DNA from 3 places in the Virgibacillus siamensis genome. Region 2 is predicted to be linked to each of the others. Evidence: predicted binding sites of a transcription regulator. Region 2 holds the regulator's gene; each other region holds the start of a gene.
The links. Region 2 encodes CtsR, which represses protease genes until heat stress. Its sites were predicted from a motif close to ATGGTCAATAAAGGTCAAACA; they were not measured.
Positions count from the first base shown of each region.

Region 1 (5,991 bases), on a different contig from region 2:
TTGCGGAATCAACCACTTTAAAAACAATTACAGCCGCTATTTCGATTGGGTTACCATTCACATCATTGACTTTCAGGCGTTTACTATTGAAGTTGCGAACCCGAAGTGAAATCGTCTTACGAATGGAGAATGGAACTGTAATGACGATTCCCTCTTTCCGAATACTTCCCATGTATTTACCAAGGAAAATAACAACCACTGACTGATTCGGCTGGATTAAGGTGATGCCGCTTCCCAACGCAGCTGCAAGTATTAAACAAATAACCCCGAGTACGAAAAATTCCTGAAAAAAACCAAATACTGTTACGGCAAGCAATACGATGATAGCAACAATCCCGACAAATCCATTCATTACCCAGGCATCTTTTTCACGCATGGAATACACACCCTCCCCATTTCGATTTGATATATTCATGATATCATAAATGTTTATTTCTGTAAATAATTATCCAGCCTCAAATATACTGATTGGCGTTTTTTCGGTCAAAACCATATAACTGTTCCCATCAGAACGGATGGTTATATCACCGTAAACCGCAGTGGAATAGATATCAGCTTTAACCTTATCCAGATTATCAATCACCCGGTTTACCGGATGGCCAAAATCATTCTCTTTACCATAACTGATTACCGCGAGCTGCGGACTTACTTCTTTTAAAAAATCAATTGAGGTGCTTGTACTTGATCCATGATGAGCAATTTTAATAATCTCAGAATCAAGATTGTATTTTTTAATCAGCTGTTCTTCCTGTTTTTCACGTACATCGGCCATCAGCAAAAAGTCAATCTTTTTAAAACTGACCTGTAAAACGATGGATGATTCATTATTATCTTCTGTACCGCTGTGTGCGTTAAGAACCCTTATTTTGACGTGTGGATCCACGTTTACCAATTCGTTTTCTTCGGCAATCGTAACCGGAACTTTATAAAACAGGATCTGACTTATATATCTGGCATATGTCTTCGTTGTATACATTTTCCCTGAGTCAAGCAGTTGTTCTACCTCAACTGATTTCAGGATTCGCGGAAATCCACCAATATGGTCAATATCGGGATGGGTTGCAACGAGTAAATCAATCTCATCCACATCATGCCTTTCAAGAAAAGACACAACTTTATTTCCGGCATCGGGCGGTCCACCATCAATCAGTATATTTTTGCCGGAAGGAGTTTGAATCAGCATGCTGTCGCCCTGCCCAACATCGATAAAGTGCACATCCATCTTCGGCTGCTTATCCGCATGTATGTAGCCGGCTTGACCAGTCATTAAAAAAAATACCATGATTGTTCCTGACAAACATTTCAGCATGAACCGAGGCATGAATACCACCCTTTTTCCTAATGTGACAATATAGTTTTGCCATATTTTCGGGTAACTATCCCAAGTTATAAATTTTCTTTGTACGCCGGTATTTTTTGAAGGATTGATTTTTTCGTGGAAGGCTTGTATTTTAATCTGAAGGACTGTGTTTTCTGGCGAAGGCTCGTTTTTTGGTCTAAAAGACTGATTTAAAAAAGCCGCTGGTGCAGTGCACCAGCGGCTTTAATCCACTCAACTATTATTCGCTTTTTGCAACAACAATTTCACCATCATCAACATTTACCTGAACTGAATCAACAGTTTCTTCTTCCAGAATCAGGTCTGTGAGCTGATCTTCAATTTTATCCTGGATGACACGGCGCAGTGGACGTGCACCAAAGCGGCGGTCATATCCGAGTCGGACCAGTTCGTGTTTTGCCTCATCTGAAATAGTAATGTTAATATTGTTTTCTTCAATAGTCTCTTCAAGATCATGCAGCATCAGGTCAACAATTTCCATCAGATTATCTTCTGTCAGTTCATTGAAGGTAATGATGCTGTCAAATCGGTTTAGAAATTCCGGTTTGAAATATGCACTTAGGTTCTCCAGCGTTGATACGGATTCGTGTTCTGCTTTGTTGAAACCGACATTGATTTCTTTCACACCTGTTCCGGCGTTACTTGTCATGATGATGACCGTATCTTTAAAGCTTACTGTACGGCCATGCGAATCGGTCAAATGACCATCTTCCATGATTTGCAGGAACATGTTTTGTACGTCAGGATGCGCTTTTTCAATCTCATCAAGCAACAGGATTGAATAAGGATTGCGGCGCACACGTTCCGTTAATTGTCCTGCTTCCTCGTGGCCTACATAGCCTGGAGGTGAACCGATAATTTTAGACACGGCGTGTTTTTCCATATACTCACTCATATCAAGCCGGATCAGACTGTCCCGCGAGCCAAATAATTCTTCGGCGAGCGCTTTGGTCAGTTCCGTTTTACCGACACCGGTCGGACCAATGAACAGGAATGAACCGATTGGACGGTACTTGGATTTCAATCCGGCACGACTGCGGCGAACTGCTTTGGCAACTTTGTTAACCGCCACAGCCTGTCCAATTACTTTTGTGCCAAGATTCTCGGCAAGGTCTCTCATTTTTTCCTGTTCGTCTGTTGCCAGTTTCGTTACAGGAATACCGGTTTTTTCTTCCACAATCAATTGAATGTCGGAAACATCCACATCAATTACTTGTTCATCATCTTTTGCTTTATCAAGTTGTTTTTGCAGCTGGATTTCCTGATATCTCAGGTTTGCTGCACGTTCATAGTCTTCCTGTTCAGCAGCTTCTTCTTTCTCTTTCACAACATCATCAATTTTTTGCTGAATGGAATTCGAGTCTTTCTCAGCGTTGGCAAGATTCAATCGTGAACCAACTTCATCCATCAAATCAATTGCTTTATCCGGCAAAAAACGATCCTGAATATAGCGCTGTGACAAGGTTACGAATGCGTTAATCGCCTTGTCGGAATAACGAACCTCGTGGAATTTTTCGTAACGGTCTTTAATACCATTCAAAATTTGCACTGCATCTTCCACAGAAGGTTCTTTTACGATAATTGGCTGGAAGCGGCGTTCAAGTGCTGCGTCCTTTTCAATTTTACGATATTCCTTCAGTGTTGTTGCACCAATCAACTGCATTTCCCCGCGTGCAAGTGCAGGTTTTAGAATGTTACCTGCGTCCATTTGGGAACCTTCTGCAGTGCCTGCTCCAACTAATAGATGAATTTCATCCACAAACAGGATGACATCTGTACGTTCATGCAGTTCCTTAACAAGCTGTTTCATTCGCTCTTCGAATTGGCCGCGGACGCCTGTATTCGCAACAAGTGATGCAACATCAAGCAGATAAATTTCCTTATTCATCAGTTTGGCTGGAACATCGCCCTCCGTAATTTTCAGCGCAAGTCCTTCCGCAATTGCGGTTTTACCAACACCAGGCTCACCAATTAAAACCGGGTTGTTTTTATTGCGGCGGTTCAATGTTTCAATCACGCGTTTAACTTCATTGTCACGTCCGATAACCGGGTCAATCAGTCCTGCCCGAGCTGCATGGGTTACGTTTTTACCCATTTCATCAAGCAGACCATTGCCATTGCCGGTATTTTGCTGTGTTTTCGTATTGGTAAAGCTTTGACCATTGCCTTGGAAAAATTTATCGGCAAAGCCGCCTTGCTGACTATGGCCGGCATTAAATCCGCCATTCATCATCTGACCTTGGATTTCGCGAAAACATTTATTACATACGTGCATTTGCATGGTTTCATTGTTTATTTGCATGGCTACATTTATTGTTGCTGGTTGAATACCACAGTTTTGACATTTCATGTGTCATTCCTCCTGGTAAAAAGTTAAATTTTCAAGGTCTGACTTTGACTATCTTTGACCTTTGATTCTTATTATACTCTGACCTTTTTTGACTTTCAAGTGATTTAGTCAAATTTTTTTAATGATTTTTTGATCAATTAGTAACCTGCAATTCGATGTTATAACAGAATAGACATAATTGTTATAACGGGTATATTCATCTATAATAGATTAAGAATAAGGAAAAACCTTCATCTTATCTGTTCACACTATCATTTTTCCGAAAGCAGCACTTTATAAACATAAAGGGGCGATTGGGATGGACGAATCCAGGTCAGGACGCAGAAATCATAATCGTAAATCATGGAAGAAACCAGTTCTGCTTATTATCCTTTTGCTGATCATTCTTGTGGTGGCTATTGGAATTTATACTGTTTTTCATGGCTACCAAGCGGCAAAAGAAGCCTATAATAGCTTGGATCGTCCCGGTAATAAATCAGCATTGCGGGATGAAGCGGTCACGGTCGGTGAAGATCCCATCTCCCTGCTGCTTATGGGTGTGGAAACATATGCGACACATGGCAAGAACGGCCGCGCTGACACGTTGGTGGTTGTTACTTTAAACCCGAAGACAGATCAAATGACCATGACTTCCGTTCCCCGGGACACACGGGTAGATTTGCCGGCTGAAGCTGTTGGACAATATGCCGGTTACCATAAAATAAATGCAGCCTATACATTTGGGGCCATCTCCGGGTACGGCAGCAATAAACTTACGGTGGAATCGGTCGAGGAAATGCTGGATATTCCAATCGACGGCTATATTGCAGTAAACTTTAAAGGTTTCCGAAATATTGTCGATGCACTTGGCGGCGTTACGGTTGATATTAAGAAAGGTTTTTGGGAAAAAAATATTTTCAACGATAATAAACGGATTTATTTTAAAGAAGGAAAAACAACATTAAATGGTGAGGAGGCACTTGCTTTTGTGCGGATGCGCAAGCGTGATGTCAATACGGTTTATCCGAGGGATGCAAGACAGCGGCAATTTATTCAAGCTGCAGTGGACAAAGCAATTTCCGTCCGAACGTTGTTAAATCTCGGTGATATCTCGGACATTCTCGGCAAAAATACCGAGACAAGTCTTCGGCCAAAAGAAATATTCAGTCTGATGAAAACGTACACTTCCCTCAACTCCAAAGAAGTCAAAACCATTGAAATTGAGGGTATTGACCAGCGGATAGGCGGAACACTCTATTTTATTCCGTCCGAAGCGGGACTGCAGCAAGCAACCGGTCAGTTGAAAGAAGCATTGGATATACAATAAGGAAAAAAGAACCCGGGTACAGTCAAGGCTGTCCCGGGTTCTTTTTGGAAATTACTGATTTGCTTTTTCCTTTTGCCTAAGTTCGATACGTCTGATTTTACCGGATGTTGTTTTCGGCAATTCTTCAATAAATTCAATTTCCCGCGGATATTTATATGGCGCGGTTAAAGCTTTCACATGGTCCTGAAGCTCTTTCACGACTTCATCATTTCCAGTAACACCCGGCTGCAGTACTATATATGCCTTCACTATATTTCCGCGGATTTCATGCGGGCTTGCCACAACAGCACATTCCTGTACAGATGGATGCTTCACAAGTGCATCCTCCACTTCAAACGGCCCGATCGTATAGCCGGAACTAATAATAATGTCATCACCGCGGCCTTCGAACCAGAAGTATCCTTCGTTGTCTTTGGAGGCCTGGTCCCCGGTAATATAGTAATCACCACGTTTGGACATATTCGTACGCTCGGAATCCTTGAAGTATTCCCGGAAAAGTGCAGGACAATTCAGCTTCACCGCGATGTCCCCGACTTCCCCCACTGGTACCAGTTCACCATTTTCATCGACAACTTCAACTTCATTCCCCGGAGTTGGTTTACCCATTGCCCCAGGTTTTACTTTCGTATCTTTCATAAATCCAAGGAGTAATGTATTTTCAGTTTGGCCGTATCCATCACGAACAGTTACATTGAAATATTTCTGGAATATATCAATCACTTCCCTGTTGAGTGGTTCGCCGGCGGACACTGCACTGTGAAGCGCAGGCAACTGATAATCAGCCAGGTTGTCCACTTTTGCCATCAGGCGGTACTCTGTCGGTGTACAGCACAGCACATTAATATCATGGTCCTGCAGCAATCCAAGATATGTTTTCGGATCGAATTTTCCATTGTAAACAAATCCGGTTGCACCAGCACCCAATACAGACAGAAACGGACTCCAGATCCATTTTTGCCAGCCGGGACCCGCAGTTGCCCAGACCTTATCCCCTTC
Region 1 covers NZ_FUIH01000006.1:458,747-464,737, reverse strand. Annotated here, with positions in the region: gene B1K71_RS03235 (SPFH domain-containing protein) at 1-376, opposite strand, end outside; gene B1K71_RS03230 (ComEC/Rec2 family competence protein) at 446-1,282, opposite strand; gene B1K71_RS03225 (ATP-dependent Clp protease ATP-binding subunit) at 1,560-3,689, opposite strand; gene B1K71_RS03220 (LCP family protein) at 3,988-4,995, shown strand; gene mbcS (acyl-CoA synthetase MbcS) at 5,047-5,991, opposite strand, start outside.
Region 1: B1K71_RS03225 (ATP-dependent Clp protease ATP-binding subunit) is a predicted target of CtsR. The motif match lies at 3,765-3,785, and genes of this name have one in related genera.

Region 2 (5,991 bases):
GGTCCGAGGTGGAAGCGTGGTGACACGTGGAGCTGACGGATACTAATCGATCGAGGACTTAACTATATCTTTTGATGAATCGTTGCAAGTACGCTTATTCAGTTTTTGAGGTATAAATTTTGAAAAACCTCTTGCATTTCCGACAAGAAATGCATATAATATATCTTGTCCTTCCATTCGAATGGACATGTTTCATGTCTGAAGGTCTGGTAGCAATAGCGGAGAGGTCACACCTGTTCCCATGCCGAACACAGCAGTTAAGCTCTCCAGCGCCGATGGTAGTTGGGGCTTTGCCCCTGCAAGAGTAGGACGCCGCCAGGCAAATCAAAATCCGGGATACACCATTGTATCCCGGATTTTTTTGTATTGCTTTGCATATGTTTTACAAATGACTATCCATACGGTTTCATGTAGAATAAATAACTACATATCGTTTGCTGCAAGGGGGGAAATGAATGGCTGAAATAATTGATCAACTTTTTGGTGAGCACTTTTTAACAATAATGATTCGAGTGTTGATAGCGTTGCTGCTTTCCGGTTTAATTGGATTTGAGCGGGAATTGAAAAAACATTCAGCTGGATTCCGTACGCACATTTTAGTTGGAGTTGGATCCTGTTTAATGATGCTGTTGTCGCTATATGGCTTCGAAGCATTTATAGATCGCTATGATAATATCCGATTTGATCCGGCGCGTATTCCATCCTATGTTATTAGTGGAATTGGTTTTCTTGGGGCTGGAACAATAATTGTCAACGGCATGACCATTCGCGGATTAACGACTGCTGCATCGATATGGGCAGTTGCAGGTTTGGGTCTGGTTGTTGGTGCAGGCATGTATGCGCCGGCAGTATTTACCACGGTTGTAATTCTGTTGAGTCTGGTCTTTTTGAATAACATTGAAAAAAGATTTTCGAAGGGTCGTTCATCTGATTTAATTGAAATTGTTGCTTTCTCCGATATTAAAATTAAATCGGTTATTTCCATTTTTGAGTCCTTCCAATTGCGTATCAAACAGGTGGAAATTGAAAAAGAAGATAATGATTTACAAAATATTTATATATCCATTGGCCATGATTCCAAATTTGACCGGATGCTGCTGTTTTCGGAGATTTCCAAACTGGAACATGTGAAAAATATTACAGAACGCCAATAATGAATGTCCTTGCGCTGTCAACGTGCGCAAGGTTTTTGTTTCCCGGGTTTTATTGCGCTGTCCCCATCTTTGGTTTAAATTCATAGGTTTCGTTCAGTTATAGTTTGTCTAAACTATAAATAGAACATTGTGCTTTTCAATGCAGTTTTTTTACCGTATAATGATTACATAGTCAAAGATAGTCAAAGTCAAAACAAGTAATTCATATATTATAGGTGGAAACTCAAGAGGAGGAGGCAAATGAGTAACATCTCAGACATAATTGAGCGACATTTAAAACAAATATTGGAGGCTGCCAGGCAGGAATCAATCGAAATAAAGCGAAGTGAAATAGCAGATCAGTTTCAATGTGTACCTTCACAAATAAATTATGTGATTAATACACGCTTTACGGTGGAAAAAGGATATATAGTGGAAAGCAAACGCGGTGGCGGCGGATATATCCGTATCATCCGCATCAGGTATCAGGATAAGGCTGAATTGATTGATGATATCATCGAACTGATTAATCCAAAAGTTACACAGCAGGCGGCACTTGATGTTTTGGAAAGATTGCTGGAAGAACAATTAATAACGAAACGTGAGGCAAAACTGATGCTCAGTGTAATGGATAGAAAAACATTGGCATTTCAGCTGCCATTGCGGGATGAAGTGCGGGCACGTGTGTTGACCGCTATGTTGTCAACGTTGAAATATTTAAGCAAAGAAGAATAGAGGGGGAGGATTTATGGAGTGTCAGGAGTGTCACAATCGATCTGCTACGCTTCACTTCACACAAGTGATAAATGGAAGTAAAACAGAAGTGCATGTGTGTGAAAAATGCGCACAGGAAAAAGGTTATATGACATATCCGGATGATGGCTATTCATTGCATGATTTATTGACGGGGTTGTTTAATTTTGATGCATCATCCATGGAAAGTCCACAAAAGACCTCCTATCAACAAACAAAAGAATTGCAGTGCCCACAATGCAAGATGACTTTTTCGGAATTTAAACGCGTCGGAAAATTTGGTTGTGCAGAATGCTATCACACATTCTCCAACCGTCTTGATCCAATTCTCCGTAGAGTGCACAGCGGGAATACACAACACAGCGGAAAAATTCCAAATCGAAAAGGGGGCGCTCTGCAAACCAAAAAACAGATTGAGTCCCTAAAGAATGAACTGCAGGGTCTTATCAAAGAAGAAGCTTTTGAAGAAGCGGCAAAGGTCAGGGACCAAATTAAAGAACTGGAGAATCACAAGCGGGGTGATAATTCATGACCTTGCAAAATTTTATGAATGAAGCAATCAGTCCCTGGATGCGGGAAGAAGGCCCCGATAGTGATATTGTATTAAGCAGTCGGATTCGCCTTGCCAGAAACTTTTCATCATATGCATTTCCAATTCTGGCAAGTGTAGATGAACTGCAGAAGGTAAGTACATTTATGGAGGACCAATATGCGAATCAATCGTTTCAGGGATATAAAGACTTTGAATTTATCCCGCTAAAAGACCTGACAGCGGTGGAAAAAAGAGTGCTCGTTGAAAAGCACCTGATCAGTCCATATTTAGTGGAACAGGATGAGATATCGGCTGTCCTGATTTCCAAAAACGAACAGGTGTCAGTCATGATTAATGAAGAAGACCATATGCGTATTCAGCTCTATTTTCCTGGGTTTCAATTAAATAAAGCACTGGAAAAAGCATTTGAATTCGATGATTGGCTTGAAGAAAAAATAGATTTCGCATTTGATGAAAAGCAAGGCTATTTAACAAGCTGCCCTACCAACGTTGGTACCGGCATGCGTGCATCAGTTATGATGCATTTGCCGGCATTGGCAATGGCAAAGCAAATTAACCGGATGATTCCTGCAATCAATCAGCTTGGTCTGGTGGTCCGTGGAATTTATGGTGAAGGCAGTGAGGCACAGGGTAACATTTTTCAGATTTCCAATCAGATAACCCTTGGTAAATCAGAGGAAGATATCATTGAAGATTTACAGGGGGTCGTGCATCAATTAATTGAGCATGAACGTAATGCACGTAATCGGATTATGGAACGATCCGGCATACAACTGGAAGACAGAATTTATCGTTCTTATGGAGTGCTGGAATTTAGCAGGATTATCGAATCCAAGGAATCAGCTGCATGTTTATCAAATGTTCGTCTGGGAATCGATATGGGAATCATCAACAATGTTTCACATAATATACTTAATGAATTAATGGTATTAACGCAACCGGGATTTTTACAGCAATATGCAGGAAAAACATTATCCCCGGATGAACGTGATGTACTGAGGGCATCGCTCATTCGTGAGAGATTGCAGTTAGAGAAATAGATGGGAGGAAATTTGGTATGATGTTTGGACGTTTTACAGAACGGGCGCAAAAGGTATTGGCACTATCCCAGGAGGAAGCAGTTCGACTGGGCCATAACAATATTGGTACAGAGCATGTACTGCTTGGTCTGGTGCGTGAAGGTGACGGAATTGCAGCAAAAGCGCTGCAATCACTAGGGCTTGAGGTATCCAAAATTCAAGAGGAAGTTGAGAAACTTATCGGTGTGGGAAAACAGCCGATGCAAACCATCCATTATACACCACGTGCCAAAAAGGTAGTGGAACTTTCACAGGATGAGGCACGAAAGCTTGGCCATTCCTACGTGGGGACAGAACATATATTACTTGGTTTAATTCGTGAAGGAGAAGGAGTTGCTGCACGTGTTCTGAACAATCTTGGCGTCAGTCTGAATAAAGCGCGTCAGCAGGTATTGCAGCTTTTGGGGAGCAATGAGTCACAGGCAGGACGTCAGGGACGTGCCGCACAGACATCGAATGCGAATACCCCGACATTGGATTCCCTTGCAAGGGATTTAACAGTAAGCGCGAAAGAAGGAAATGTGGATCCGGTCATCGGACGCAGCAAAGAAATTGAGCGTGTTATACAGGTTCTGAGCCGGCGTACGAAAAACAACCCGGTTCTGATTGGGGAGCCAGGTGTAGGTAAAACAGCAGTTGCTGAAGGGCTTGCACAGCAGATTGTAAATAATGAAATCCCGGAAATTTTGCGGGATAAACGCGTCATGACCCTGGATATGGGAACTGTTGTCGCAGGCACAAAATATCGTGGTGAGTTTGAAGACCGTCTGAAAAAAGTAATGGAGGAAATTCGTCAGGCAGGAAATATCATTCTGTTTATTGATGAATTGCATACATTGATTGGTGCAGGTGGTGCAGAGGGTGCCATCGATGCTTCCAATATTTTGAAACCTGCATTATCCCGCGGTGAACTGCAATGTATTGGGGCAACCACCTTGGATGAGTATCGCAAGTATATTGAAAAAGATGCTGCATTGGAGCGCCGGTTCCAGCCAATTCAAGTTGATGAGCCTACACTTGATGAAACCGTGCAGATTTTAAAAGGACTGCGTGATCGTTATGAAGCACATCATCGTGTAACCATTACGGATGAAGCAGTGGAAGCAGCAGCAAGTCTGTCTGACCGTTATATTACCGATCGGTTCTTGCCGGATAAGGCGATTGATTTAATTGATGAAGCGGGATCAAAAGTGCGCCTTCGCTCCTATACAATTCCGCCGAATTTGAAAGAACTTGAGGAAAAATTGGAAGAGGTCAGGAAAGAAAAAGACTCAGCTGTACAGAGTCAGGAATTTGAAAAAGCAGCATCATTACGAGATTCCGAGCAGCGCCTGCGTGAAGAAGTAGAGGAAACCAAAAAGGAATGGAAAGAAAAACAAGGACAGGAAACATCTGAGGTTGCAATTGAGGATATTGCCAATGTTGTATCGGTGTGGACTGGTGTACCTGTTTCACAATTAACAAAGGAAGAAAGTGAGCGGCTGCTAAACTTGGAAGACACGCTGCATAACCGTGTCATCGGGCAGGAGGAAGCAGTTGATGCAGTAGCCAAAGCAATTCGTCGTGCACGTGCGGGATTAAAAGATCCTAAACGTCCAATCGGTTCGTTTATTTTTCTTGGGCCAACCGGTGTAGGTAAAACAGAACTGGCCAGGGCATTGGCAGAGGCAATGTTCTCCGATGAAGAAGCAATGATCCGCATTGATATGTCCGAGTATATGGAAAAACATTCTACATCCCGTCTTGTAGGGTCACCTCCTGGATACGTCGGCTACGATGAAGGCGGACAGCTGACGGAAAAAGTACGCAGAAAACCATATTCCGTTGTGTTGCTTGATGAAGTTGAGAAAGCGCATCCGGAAGTGTTTAATATTCTTTTGCAGGTGCTGGAAGATGGACGGCTTACTGATTCTAAAGGACGTGTGGTCGATTTCCGCAATACGGTTTTGATTATGACATCAAACGTTGGTGCAAATGAACTCAAACGTAATAAATATGTTGGTTTCAATCTTGGTGATGAAACCCAGGATTATAAAAATATGAAAACCAAAGTAACGGATGAGCTGAAAAAGGCATTTCGTCCGGAATTTCTGAACCGTATTGATGAAACGATTGTATTCCATTCTCTTGAACGGAAACATATGAAAGATATTGTGACGTTAATGATTCACCAACTGCAGAAACGGCTGAGAGAACAGGATATTGAATTCAACCTTACCGATAAAGCAGTTGAAAAGATTGCCAATGAAGGATTTGATCCGGAGTATGGCGCCCGTCCGCTGCGCAGGTCAATCCAGAAGAATATTGAAGACCTTCTGTCAGAGGAACTATTGAAAGAGACGATTTCCAAGGGCGAAAAAGTTAAAATCGGGTTAAATAATAAAGGGGATTTTCTGGTACTGTCATAGGTTTTTATAGATTGTCTCCTTCGTATTTATCGTATGTGGGGCTGTTACGCTTCACAAAGAAGCCA
Region 2 covers NZ_FUIH01000004.1:58,249-64,239, reverse strand. Annotated here, with positions in the region: partial or broken rRNA gene B1K71_RS00505 (23S ribosomal RNA) at 1-66, shown strand, start outside; rRNA gene rrf (5S ribosomal RNA) at 206-321, shown strand; gene B1K71_RS00495 (MgtC/SapB family protein) at 456-1,154, shown strand; gene B1K71_RS00490 (CtsR family transcriptional regulator) at 1,395-1,868, shown strand; gene B1K71_RS00485 (UvrB/UvrC motif-containing protein) at 1,882-2,418, shown strand; gene B1K71_RS00480 (protein arginine kinase) at 2,415-3,479, shown strand; gene clpC (ATP-dependent protease ATP-binding subunit ClpC) at 3,497-5,926, shown strand.

Region 3 (5,991 bases), on a different contig from region 2:
TCGTGAATTGTGAGACGGCCAACCTGAACAAAACAATTGGTGCGGCGTTCAGGCAAATCGAGAATATTAAGCTGATTGAACGGACAGTCGGTCTTGATGCACTTCCGGAGAAACTTCAGGAAATTGCCGAACTGCGCGTTAAGCATCAGGATGTTTCCTTGAAAGAACTGGGCGAACTTGTCTCCACAGGGAAAATTTCGAAATCCGGTGTCAATCACCGTCTAAAAAAGATTGATGAATTTGCTGATAAAATTCAATTTGACACAAAACTTTTGAAAAATGAGTAGCATAAATGTTACTGGACAAAGCCGATTATGATATACTAGCGTTAATTTAATTATAATTCTTTTAATTGAAAGGCTACCGTCAAAGTCGGGCGGGGGCCGAATTTTTAATATTACTTGTAAACGATTTCAGTTGGAAAGGATGAGGAGATTGATTGAGAAATCGGTCACGGTTGAATTAGAAACCGGGTTACAGGCTCGGCCGGCGGCATTATTTGTACAGGAGGCAAACCGATTTGCTGCACATTTATTCCTTGAAAAGGATGGAAAACGGGTCAATGCCAAAAGTATAATGGGATTAATGAGCCTTGCGGTGACAACAGGGGAAACGATTACGCTTTTTGCGGAAGGATCGGATGAGAACGAAGCTTTGGACAGATTAACCCAATTTGTTAGGAACGATTAAAAATGTCTCTTAGATGAGGAGGCATTTTTAAATTGGTTCTGTTGTAGTAAATTAAATTACACAACACGAAAAAGGCTATCCCCATTGGAATAGCCTCACAATACAATTCATATTTACTTATTTCTTGTCTTTGTTGTTTGTTAAGATTTTGTCTATTAAGCCATAATCCACTGATTTTTCAGCTGTCATGAAGTTGTCCCGATCTGTATCTCGGTCGATTAATTCGATTGGCTGACCAGTGCGTTCAGCCAGAATCTGGTTGATTTTTTCACGCATTTGGATGATCCGTTTGGCATGAATTTCAATATCTGTTGCCTGACCTTGGGTACCGCCTAGTGGCTGGTGAATCATCACCTCACTGTTTGGCAGTGCATAGCGTTTTCCTTTTTCTCCGGCGGCAAGCAGGAATGCACCCATTGATGCTGCCATACCTGTGCAGATGGTTGATACATCCGGTTCAATGAATTGCATCGTATCATAAATTGCCATGCCGGCTGTAATGGATCCGCCCGGTGAGTTAATGTATAGGGAGATATCTTTGTCCGGGTCTTCCGCAGCGAGGAAAAGCAATTGCGCCACAATCGAATTGGAAACATTATCGTCGATGCCGCTTCCAAGCATAATAATTCGGTCTTTCAATAAACGTGAGTAAATATCATATGCGCGTTCTCCACGGTTTGTCTGTTCAATGACTGTAGGTATTAAATTCATGTGTAAAATCCTCCTTATTTCATCTCAAATTAATCCAGTTTTTATTGGATATTTTTATCATAACGAATAGGTCAAAAAAGGTCAAACAAAAACGTTCAACAAATCCTGCATAAAAATCACATTTTCCATCATTCCCTTTCCACCATAATATAAACCCTCCCAGTTAAACAAGTTTATACGTATTTGTCGGGCGTCCCTGCTTGCCATACTGTGAAATGATTTCTACTTCGCCCTTGTTTTCCAGGTAGTATAAATACCGGTGGACAGTCTGGTAGGCAATCGGCAATGCCTGTTGAATCTCGTTGATGGAGGATGGGGAATCTTGTTGCACGAGGTAATTTTTAATTGAATTCAGGGTAGCCTGCCGTATGCCTTTTTCCACAAAGACATTTTCCTTGCCGGCCATAAGTTTTGCGATCTTTAAATTAATACGGATCCGGGAAATAAGATCAGGTGCTTTGATTGGTTTCAGGGCAAAATCAGTTGCACCAGCCTGTAGAAATGCATCGGCAATTTCCTGACGTTCATCAACGGTCAATATGATAATAGGGGTTTTCTCACTGATACTGCGTAATTCTTTCGTTGTTTTTATTCCATCCCAATCCGGCATATGGTAGTCAAGTAACATAAGGTCAGGGTGCATTTTTTTGAAAAGTTCAATGCCTTGCTTTCCTGTACTGCCTTCTATCACATTCCAATCGGCGGAGCAGCATATTTCTTTCAGTGTAAAACGAATGTCTTCGTTATCATCAACTATTAATATAGTGGTGCTCATTGGCGTTTTCACCTTCTTTACTGATAGGTAGTCTGATATTTATTTGCGTCTGATTCCCGGGGATGCTTTTGAGATCAATTGTACCATGATGGTTTTCAACCACCCGTTTCACAAAGGAAAGACCTAATCCGGATGAGTTTCGTGTACTGAATCCTTCTTTCCAGATTTCTTTCAGGTGGGTGGCGTCTATACCGGGACCGTTATCCTGAATGCGAATTAAAATTCTCGTATCTATACTTTTGACAGTGACATGGATATATCCTTCTTTTCCATCAAAAGAAATGATGGCGTTTTCAAGAATGTTCGAAATAGCTCTGGAAAACCGTATTTTATTGACATAGATAAATGGGAGATTTTCATCTAAATCTATTTTCAAATTAATCCGCTGTTCATCCATACTAAGATGGCTTGTTACGTATTGGAGAAGTTCCTGAACGGATAATTCCTGTTTCATCTGATCATGCAGTATTTCAGAAATCATGTCTTTCATTTTCGTAATGGAACGGTCGATCCGGCTGACGTATGTTTTTAAAGAAGGATTATGTTTCGATTGCATTTTCATTTGAATCAGCGATACAAGGCCCTCAACTGTTACCAACGGGGTTTTCAGATCATGAACAAGCATATTGATCTCTTCATGAACTTTTGAATCAACAAGTGCTGAGCGGGTTTCGTGCAGTATTTCTTCCTGAACCTGATATTTCCGCAATGTATTAATTTGCTTATTAAACAGATGGATTAGTAACGTAACAATGATGGCAATGACTGAAAACACACTGAAAAAGATGGTTGCCAATGTATTGAAAAGGTTATTTCCCGTCAGGTAACTGTCCGCGATCTTAATGCCTGCAGCAAGGTCATTGGTGCCAATTCCAAATCGGGAAAGTGCCGGAATAAGCTGCATCCATTGTACGGAAAGCAGAACGAGAAATGATATGATGGAATAAATAAAATAAAAATATTTATGCCTGGGTATATATTGCAGCAGCAGTACAATGATGCCAGTTGTCAAAAAGTAACCAAGGTATGTGAAGTGCTCCGTGTATATTTGATTAAAAATCGACAGGGAGATTAGAACAATTCCGATGTAGGCGAATGACCAGGAAACGGTATTTAATTTGATCCGAAAGACTTGTACAATGAGCATCGATCCAAAATGAACAAGAAAAAACGTCATCATATATTTTGCAATATATAAAAAGGAAGTAATTAAAAGCAGTCCACTGTCATGCTGTATAATACTCTTATGGATATTTTTAGCGAGCCATATTGACCAATCATTCAGAAATACAGGAAGTATCAGGCCGTAAAAAATCAGCAGCAGCCCAATTGATAATAATAGTATCGATTTTTTTTTGCGGATCATGATTTGTCAGCCTTTCTATCGGAATATGGCATTGAACGGTACGGATAGGTCTTTCAACCCGTTAACCAGGGTAACAGGGACTTGAAGTTCCCTCAGATGGTCAATTTGCGCTGCTTTCTTCTTCGTATTTTTCATCCCTATGAAATAATCCGCATATGGGGCGGTTTCCTTAAATAATTTTATGGTTCGGCGATCATCACGGAAAAAGCCGGATATGTTTACAAGAATGATGGGCAGATGTGTGTATTCTGCTTCCTTTAGCAGTGTTCGTGTCCGAATTAGTTCCTCTTGAAATGTCCGGTTTGTTTGTTTCAATCCATTGGCACTGTAGCCGAGCAGGATAACAACACTATTGTAATCATATAAATCTGACCCCAATGCTCTGGGGCGGTAATCTGCCTCAAGGTTAAGCTTCTGGGCGATTTGCAGCAAAATGCTTCCCTCGGGGGCTTGTCCGGTGGATGTAATCAGTATTTTTTCCTTGCCAATTGGTGCTGGCAGATTTGGGTATGTATTAAAGTGTTCGGAATGTGTGTCATTGATCGAGATAAAGCAGAGGATCAAAGCACTGACAAAACAAACCGAAATGGGGACATATCGTTTCAAAATTTTGTCAACTCCCTTAAAATACCGGCATACAGGCAAAAAAAGATAAGGAAAATGCGGATGCATTTACCTTATCTTACTACACTTTTCCAATATTGTAATTATTCCTTTAATCGTGGGTCTAAAGCATCACGTAATCCGTCCCCGAATAAATTGAAGCCAAGAACAACCAAAAAGATGGCAATTCCGGGGAAGGCGACAACCCATGGTGCATTTTGCAATGCTGCACGCCCGTCACTCAACATCGCGCCCCACTCGGGTGTCGGCGGCTGTGCTCCAAGTCCAAGAAAACTTAATCCGGCTGCATCCAGAATTGCCGTACCAACACTAAGTGTGGCCTGAACGATAATTGGAGCAAGACAATTAGGCAATACATGCTGCATCAGTACCCGGCCGTTTTTGGCACCAATAGCTTTAGCGGCCTCAATATATTCTGTTTCTTTTACTGATAATACTGCCGATCGTACAATCCGGGCAAACTGTGGTATTCCGACAATCCCGACTGCAATCATGGCATTTTGCAGGCTCGGCCCCAGGACAGCAACGAGTGCTATAGCCAGTAAAATACTTGGAAACGCCATTAGAATATCGACAACACGCATGATAATCTGATCAATCCATTTTCCAAAATAACCAGCAATTCCTCCAAGAAGGACACCGATAATCATCGATATGGCTACGGTAAAAACACCAATTTGAATGGAAATACGCGTACCATATACAATTCTGCTGAAAATATCCCTTCCGAGTGCATCCGTTCCAAGAAAATGTTCTGCGGATGGAGGCTGATAGCGATTGGTAATGGATTCATAGCTTGTAGGGTTGTGTGTTGCGATTAATGGTGCAAATATAGCAGTAACAATTAAAAGAAGAATGATACACAACCCGATCAGTGATGTTTTACTTTTAATAAGCCGAAAAAATACATCTTTCCATAAGCTGCTTTTCTTTTTGTGGGCAAGTTCATCAGGAAGCGCTGTATCTGTATTTCCGGCCGGGTTCGGCTGCAATTCCATCAAATGCACATCCTTTCGTCAGGGTATCAATCATAACTGATCCTCGGATCAAAATATTTATACAGTAAATCTGTTATAAGGTTCACCAGTACGAAAATGGTTGCAATCACTAAAATAGTACTTTGCACAACGGTGAAATCTCGCCCAAGTACTGCCAGGTAGACGTATCGCCCGACACCGGGCCAGGAGAAAATCGTTTCGGTCAGAACGGCACCACCGAGCAGCAGTCCAAATTGCAGACCAATGACGGTCAAAACAGGAAGGAAGGCGTTCTTTAAGGCATGCTGAAAAATAATTAAATGTTTTCTCAGCCCTTTTGCATCCGCTGTTCGAATATAATCCTGCTTCATCACTTCCAGCATGCTTGATCTGGTCATCCGGGCAATGATCGCCATCGGTATGGTTCCAAGTGCAATGCCTGGCATAAGAAGATGGAAGAATGCATCTTTAAACGCTATCCAGTTGCCGGTTAATATACTGTCCAGCAGAAAAAAATTGGTAATGGTGTTCAGATCAATACCCGACGATAACCGTCCGGAAGGCGGCATAAGCTGCAATTCAACAGAGAAAAACAGAATCATCATCAGGCCAAGCCAGAAGATTGGCATCGAAACACCGAACAGCGCTCCGGTCATACTGAGGTTGTCAAACCAGGAATACTGTTTCACGGCTGCGATAACCCCTGCTGTAACCCCGATAACGACCGCTAAAATCATAGCAAATATAGTCAATTCAATCGTTGCAGGCAGCTTGTGCATTAACTGTACGGCAATATCTTCTTTGGACTGTACAGATTGTCCAAGGTCTCCTTGCAAAATATCACCTAA
Region 3 covers NZ_FUIH01000007.1:1,954,555-1,960,545, reverse strand. Annotated here, with positions in the region: gene whiA (DNA-binding protein WhiA) at 1-287, shown strand, start outside; gene B1K71_RS13690 (HPr family phosphocarrier protein) at 436-690, shown strand; gene clpP (ATP-dependent Clp endopeptidase proteolytic subunit ClpP) at 808-1,401, opposite strand; gene B1K71_RS13680 (response regulator) at 1,565-2,176, opposite strand; gene B1K71_RS13675 (sensor histidine kinase) at 2,151-3,542, opposite strand; gene B1K71_RS13670 (DUF6305 family protein) at 3,558-4,148, opposite strand; gene nikC (nickel transporter permease) at 4,250-5,167, opposite strand; gene B1K71_RS13660 (ABC transporter permease) at 5,191-5,991, opposite strand, start outside.
Region 3: clpP (ATP-dependent Clp endopeptidase proteolytic subunit ClpP) is a predicted target of CtsR. The motif match lies at 1,469-1,489, and genes of this name have one in related genera.